DNA from 3 places in the Idiomarina sp. T82-3 genome. Region 2 is predicted to be linked to each of the others. Evidence: predicted binding sites of a transcription regulator. Region 2 holds the regulator's gene; each other region holds the start of a gene.
The links. The regulator sigma-54, encoded in region 2, starts transcription at its own class of promoters, with help from an activator protein. The targets are predictions, from matches to a motif close to GTTGGCACGNNNNTNGNNT.
Positions count from the first base shown of each region.

Region 1: the regulator sigma-54 is predicted to act here: its motif matches at 895-913, upstream of flhA (flagellar biosynthesis protein FlhA).
Region 3: the regulator sigma-54 is predicted to act here: its motif matches at 1,067-1,085, upstream of AWU56_RS01975 (P-II family nitrogen regulator).

Region 1 is NZ_LSBQ01000007.1:52,340-54,616, forward strand. Features, by position in the region: gene AWU56_RS06245 (hypothetical protein) at 1-382, opposite strand, end outside; gene AWU56_RS06250 (hypothetical protein) at 373-792, opposite strand; gene flhA (flagellar biosynthesis protein FlhA) at 958-2,277, shown strand, end outside.
Region 2 is NZ_LSBQ01000001.1:207,604-209,880, reverse strand. Features, by position in the region: gene hpf (ribosome hibernation promoting factor) at 1-228, opposite strand, end outside; gene AWU56_RS00965 (RNA polymerase factor sigma-54) at 257-1,708, opposite strand; gene lptB (LPS export ABC transporter ATP-binding protein) at 1,738-2,277, opposite strand, start outside.
Region 3 is NZ_LSBQ01000002.1:170,411-172,687, reverse strand. Features, by position in the region: gene AWU56_RS01980 (cysteine synthase A) at 1-885, opposite strand, end outside; gene AWU56_RS01975 (P-II family nitrogen regulator) at 1,118-1,456, shown strand; gene AWU56_RS01970 (ammonium transporter family protein) at 1,473-2,277, shown strand, end outside.

The sequences.
Region 1 (2,277 bases), on a different contig from region 2:
TCTGTGCCACAGAGAGTCCCTGCCAACCACGCCCATCACAATTAACTGCATTACCGTGATACTGCAAAACACCGTCGTTAAGCCGGTAACCCACCTGATCTTCGGCTGCGGTTAAGATGATATAGCACGACTGACCGTTGGAACCCGAGTGTAAAGTAATCGACTGGCTGCCGAATATATCGCGGCCCAATTGCAACGCCAGACTGTGTATTTCAAGTGGCGTATGGGCTTGCTTTAGCGCCGATGTTACCGTCGTCAACTGCCAAAGAATAACTTGCACCGATGAGCTAGCGAGCAGCGCCATTAGCAGGCAAGCCACCATTAACTCTATCAGTGCCACGCCACGACAATAGTGAGTTACCGCACATCGGGCTAAACGCATGTCGCAACCCCCGGAAGTTCGGCAGTGCCCGCATTGCAATAGCGTACGCGACCTAAGGCACTAATCACCCAGCGTAAATGAAGCTCACCTTTGTGCATATTCAAACGACCGGCGCGGGCGTATCCTTGCGGCGCATAAAAAGTCAACGGCCGCGTCTCGTCATCATAATTACTCGAAAACTGCCACCCTCGTGTATCTAACGCATGCTTAATAAATGTCAGGGGCACTTTAATATGACGTTTTTGCGCTTGTGCGCGCGCTTGATACGCTTGCAACAAGTTGAGTCCGCGCAACGCCAGCGCTCGTGCCTCAAGTTGTGAGGTGGTATTTTGCATCGCGGGCACGCCTGCGCCCATTAATACTAAACTCAACAAAGAGCACACAGACCATTCGAGCAAGCTACTCGGCATCACTTCGTTCCTCTTACATCACACCTCGCACAAAGCTAAATCTAAACACCCGAAATACCTAGCCGAGTCATCCGATACGAGCGTAAGCGATAAGCTGATTGTGTTGGCATAAAACTTGTATCTGTTCGGCAGAGAATCATTTTTTTGACGCGCAGGAAACGAAGTATGGCAAGTGGTGCTGCAAAACTGAACAATTTTAAAGGGTTAGCACAGGCAAACTCGCACTTAATTAAAGGGTTCGGTACCCCGCTCGCGGTCATGGCAATATTGGCGATGGTGGTACTACCGATTCCACCATTCTTGCTCGACGTGTTGTTTTCGTTTTCTATCACGCTCTCCCTCGTGGTGATGTTGGTCGCCGTTTATACCCAACGCCCGCTCGATTTTGCCGCGTTTCCTACGGTGCTGCTCATCGCCACGGTATTGCGCTTGTCACTGAACGTCGCCTCCACCCGTGTGGTGTTGCTGAATGGTCACGAAGGCCCCGGTGCCGCCGGTAGTGTCATTGAGGCGTTCGGTAGTGTGGTTATCGGTGGTAACTATACTGTCGGTTTGGTGGTGTTTGCGATTTTGGTCATTATCAACTTTATCGTTATCACTAAAGGCGCAGGGCGTATCTCAGAGGTGACAGCGCGCTTTACTTTGGACGCGATGCCCGGCAAGCAAATGGCGATTGATGCTGACCTCAATGCCGGATTAATCAATCAAGAGGAAGCCAAAGCGCGCCGAAGTGATGTTACTCGTGAAGCCGACTTCTATGGCTCCATGGATGGTGCCAGTAAATTTGTTAAGGGCGATGCCATTGCCGGTATCTTAATATTGCTCATCAACGTGGTGGGTGGTTTCTTAATTGGCATGATCCAGCACAACCTGTCGTTTGGTCAGGCGATTGAGGTTTACACCTTGCTCACCATCGGTGATGGTTTGGTGGCACAGATCCCCGCACTTTTACTCTCTGTGGCTACAGCAATCATTATCACGCGCGAGAACGACACCAAAGATATGGGCGATGCGGTGGTGTTCCAGCTCATCAACAACCCTAAAGTGTTGGTCATCTCAAGTGCGGTGCTCTTTGCGATGGGCGTCATTCCAGGTATGCCGCACTTTGCTTTTTTATCCATGTCGGCTGTATTGGCCGGCGCGGCTTATTACAAAATGCGTCATGCCGAGAGCCAAGAAACTGAACAGGTTGAGCAACAGCAGCAAGAGCAACAACAGCAGCTGGCGCAAAAGGAACTCAGTTGGGACGACGTGCGTCACGTGGATACGCTCGGTTTAGAAGTCGGATATCGCTTAATTCCGTTGGTCGATCGAAGTCAGGGTGGCGAATTATTATCGCGCATCAAAGGGGTCCGTAAAAAGCAGTCGCAAGAATTTGGCTTCCTTGTGCCTGCCGTCCATATTCGCGACAACCTCGATCTCGGTCCTAACAGTTATCGCATCACGCTGATGGGGGTGACCATGGGCGAAGCCGAGATCCGTCAT
Region 2 (2,277 bases):
CCCATCGATTGCCGCGTACATATCTTCGTGTTCTGCATCGGCGAAAATCTCTCCGCCATTGACGTGAAGCGTAGCTTCCGCTTTTTGAATCGTTTTTTCAACATTTAGGATGACGTGAACGTTGTTTATGTGGTCAAAGTGGCGCTCTAGTTTGGCAAATTTTGTATCCACGTATTCACGCAACGCGTCGGTAATATCAATGTGATGACCTGTTAGGTTGATTTGCATAACGTCTTCCTTCTACGGTTGAACAATATTAAAGCAGACTCTTCCGCTGGCTTGAAGAGGGAATATTGAGCGATTCGCGATATTTCGCGATCGTTCTCCTAGCTACTTGGATTCCCTGATCTGCGATGAGTTCAGCAATTTTGTTGTCGCTTAATGGTTTTGCGCGGTTCTCCGCGGCAACCAATTTTTTGATTAGTGCTCTTATAGCGGTACTTGAACACTCACCTCCTGTTTCGGTACTCACATGACTGGAAAAGAAGTACTTGAGCTCAAAGATGCCGCGGGGACAATGAAGGTATTTCTGGGTTGTAACGCGCGAAATCGTACTTTCGTGCATATCTACGGCTTCTGCGACATCATTCAGAACCATCGGCTTCATTGCCTCCTCACCATGCTCAAAAAAGCCTTGTTGGCGTTGAACGATACAATGTGCAACTTTAAGTAGCGTGTCGTTTCGACTCTCTAAGCTTTTTATAAACCAGCGTGCTTCCTGTGTGTGCTGCTTTATATACTGAGAGTCTGCACTTGATTTTGCCTGCCGACTCAGCGCTGCATATTCTTCGTTCACTCTTAATTTAGGTACGCTATCTGGATTTAATTCGACCACCCAACGACCATTCTTTTTAACCACGGAGATATCAGGGATAACGTATTCAGTTGGCTTTTGGTCGATTGCATCTCCGGGATAAGGATTCAAGGTTTGAATCAACCGTAATGTACTTTTTAGTTCGGCCTCATCTATTCTTAGCTTGCGTTGCAGACCTTTGTAATCCCTTGCACCCATAAGTTCCATGTAATCGTTAATCAGGGTCAATGCCAGATTTTTATGGGGTGTTTCATCAGTTAGTTGTTGTAATTGAATACTCAAACATTCTTGGATCGTGCGCGCCCCAACGCCGACCGGGTCAAAGCGTTGAATTCGCTTTAGCACCATAGCGACTTCTTCGACGTCAACCTCGGGGAGTGCAATGGCCTCAACGAGCTCTGTAACATCGGTCGTGAGATAACCGCGCTCATCGATAGACTCAATAATCGCGGTGGCGATAGCCGCATCCTCGTCGGTAAAGTGAGATAGCTGCATTTGCCATAACAGATGGTCATGCAGGGAGTCGTTGGTTTCGCCTTGGTAAACATCATGTTCACCATCAAATGACTGGCTCGAGCTTAAGCTGCTGGAGGGCGTGGTTGAGGTATAGGTATCGTCCCAAGTGCTGTCTAATGGTAAATCGTCAGGCAGAGATTGCTCGTTCAGCGCATCAGACGTTTCTTTTTGGCTATCGTCATTTTTAGCTTGTTGAGAAGACTCTTGAGGCGCGTCGTCGGCCTCGTTCTCTACCTCAAGTAAGGGGTTACTATCTAAGGCTTCTTGAATCTCAGCTTGTAGATCGAGCGATGAGAGTTGCAACAACCGAATGGCTTGTTGTAATTGTGGGGTCATCGTCAATTGTTGACCCATTTTTAGTTGCAAACTTTGTTTCATCTGATTATCCCGGCCTCACTTGTGCTCCGTTACAAGGTGAACTGCTCACCGAGGTAGACATCTTTAACCTGTTGGTTTGACAATACGCTATTTGCATCACCGCTGGCAATCAGTTCCCCGTGACTAACGATATAAGCATGCTCGCATACTGACAACGTTTCGCGCACGTTATGGTCGGTAATCAACACGCCTATGCCACGGTGCTTGAGGTGTTCGATAATTTTTTTGATATCCAAGACTGAAATGGGGTCAACACCTGCAAACGGCTCATCAAGCAATATGAACGTCGGATCAGCGGCAAGCGCTCGAGCAATTTCAACCCGTCGCCGTTCACCCCCCGATAAGCTCATGCCTAAACTGTTAACAATATGCCCGATATTGAACTCTTCTAATAAAGCGTCGAGCTTTTCTTCTCGTTCTATCGTTGTAAGCGATTTGCGAGTTTCGAGGATAGCCATTAAATTATCGCGCACTGTCATTTTGCGAAAAATAGACGACTCCTGTGGTAAATACCCAATGCCTCGTCGAGCGCGTTCGTGCATAGGAAGCAACGTTAAATCATGTTGGTC
Region 3 (2,277 bases), on a different contig from region 2:
AATGTTACGTCCTCGTTGACCATTCAACGCCGCTGCATAAGCAGCAGCCAGGTTAAGTGCTGAGCTACTTCCTAAGACGATTCCATCTTGCTCACGCACATACCGTGAGATACTAATGAGATCTTGATCGGGTAAGTTAACAGCATGGTCGATACGCGCTTCTTTAAAGTTATCCACCAAGCGCATGATGCCAATGCCTTCAGTCATTGAACTACCGTTCGAAACATACTCGCCGGTTCGCAAAAACTCAAAAATCCCAGAGCCGTCCGGATCAGCAAGCCAGACATCAATATTCGGGTTTTTCTCCTTGAAATAACGACTGTTACCACCGATGGTGCCGCCCGTACCCGCAACGGAAACAAAGGTATCAATGTTACCATTCAGTTGTTGCCAGATTTCTGGTCCTGTATGCAAATAGTGAGCGCGCGCATTACTCGTATTCTCGAACTGATTAGCCCACCAACAGTCATCACGCTCTTCCGCGATACGACGTGCCGTATGATAAAAATGATTAGGGTTTTTAAAGGGGACTGGATCAACCGTTTTAAGTTGCCCGCCATGTAGCGCGATCATGCGCTCTTTTTCTGGCGATTGATCATTGGGCATAACCGCAAGCATTTTAAGACCAAATGATTTGGCAACTAATGCCAGCCCAATACCGGTATTGCCTGCAGTCCCCTCGACCACTGTCATACCCGGCTTCAATTCACCACGTTCCATAGCGTCTTCTATCAGCTGCTTTGCAGCACGATCCTTAATTGAGCCGCCAGGGTTTTGAAACTCACACTTTAAATAAATATTACTGCCACTGCGCTCTGAAAGTGAGTGCACTCGTAACAAATCCGTCTGCCCTACTAAATCACTGGTGCGATTACCTACCAACATTTGTACAGTCCTCTACTTCGCTGTTGCATGATACAAGTATCCCTGTTGCGTAACTTCGGTTCAACTCAATTTGCTTTTGTTTAACTGCACCCTCGAAGTGCATCTGCACCATAACCATGCTTTCTTAGCGAGCACTCTTCCCAAAGATATTCATAACCCTCTGTTTTAACTTGATTTAATTACTGGCACGAATTCTGTATTAACAATTTATCTACATTAACGGAGAGCTGTTATGAAAATGATTACCGCTTTAATAAAGCCATTCAAATTAGACGATGTGCGACAAGCACTCGCGGATATCGGCTGTACCGGCATGACGATCGCGGAAGTACGAGGGTTTGGTCGTCAAAAAGGTCATACCGAACTCTATCGTGGTGCTGAATACCGTGTCGATTTTCTACCCAAAATTCGTCTAGAGCTTGCTGTCAGTGATGACCAACTCGAGCGGGCTGTTGAGGTCATCTCTGAAGCCGCCCACACCGGCAACATCGGCGATGGCAAGATTTTCGTGACGCATCTCGAACACTGTGTACGCATTCGTACCGGTGAAGTCGACCAAGAAGCCCTGTAGCTAGGAGGAATACGTGATGAATGCAACTTCACTCGCAAGTACAGAGTACGCATTAAATACACTATATATTTTGTTGTCAGGCGCATTAGTCATGTGGATGGCAGCCGGCTTCGCAATGCTAGAAGCAGGCTTAGTACGCAGTAAAAACACCACCGAAATACTCACTAAAAATATTGTCCTTTTTGCGCTCGCCTGTATCGCCTACCTGATAATGGGCTACACTCTCATGTATGGCGCTGGTGGTACCGACAACTTCGCCGACAATGCTGACTTTTTCTTTCAAAGTGTGTTTGTCGCTACAGCTATGTCGATTGTTTCTGGTGCAGTCGCTGAACGTATGAAATTACTGGCGTTCTTTATTTTTGCCGTCGTTCTGTCAGCCTTTATTTATCCTTTTCAAGGTAGCTGGAGCTGGGGAGGCGGATTTCTGGCTGAAGCCGGCTTTGTCGACTTTGCGGGCTCGGGTATTGTTCACATGGCAGGTGCATCAGCAGCGCTTGCGGGTGTTCTATTATTAGGCGCTCGACGAGGTAAATATAAGGACGGCAAGCCGACCGCTATTCCCGGCGCTAACATGCCGTTAGCGGCGTTAGGTACATTAATTCTCTGGTTTGGGTGGTTCGGTTTTAACGGTGGCTCACAGTTGGCCATCCATGACATAGAAAATGCAAATGCAGTGGCAAAAGTATTCGTGAACACCAATACGGCAGCAGCAGCTGGGGCAATAGGTGCACTGCTCATCACTGTTTTTATTTGGCGCAAAGCGGATCTGACAATGATTGTAAACGGGGTATTGGCCGGCTTAGTCGCGATTACTGCTC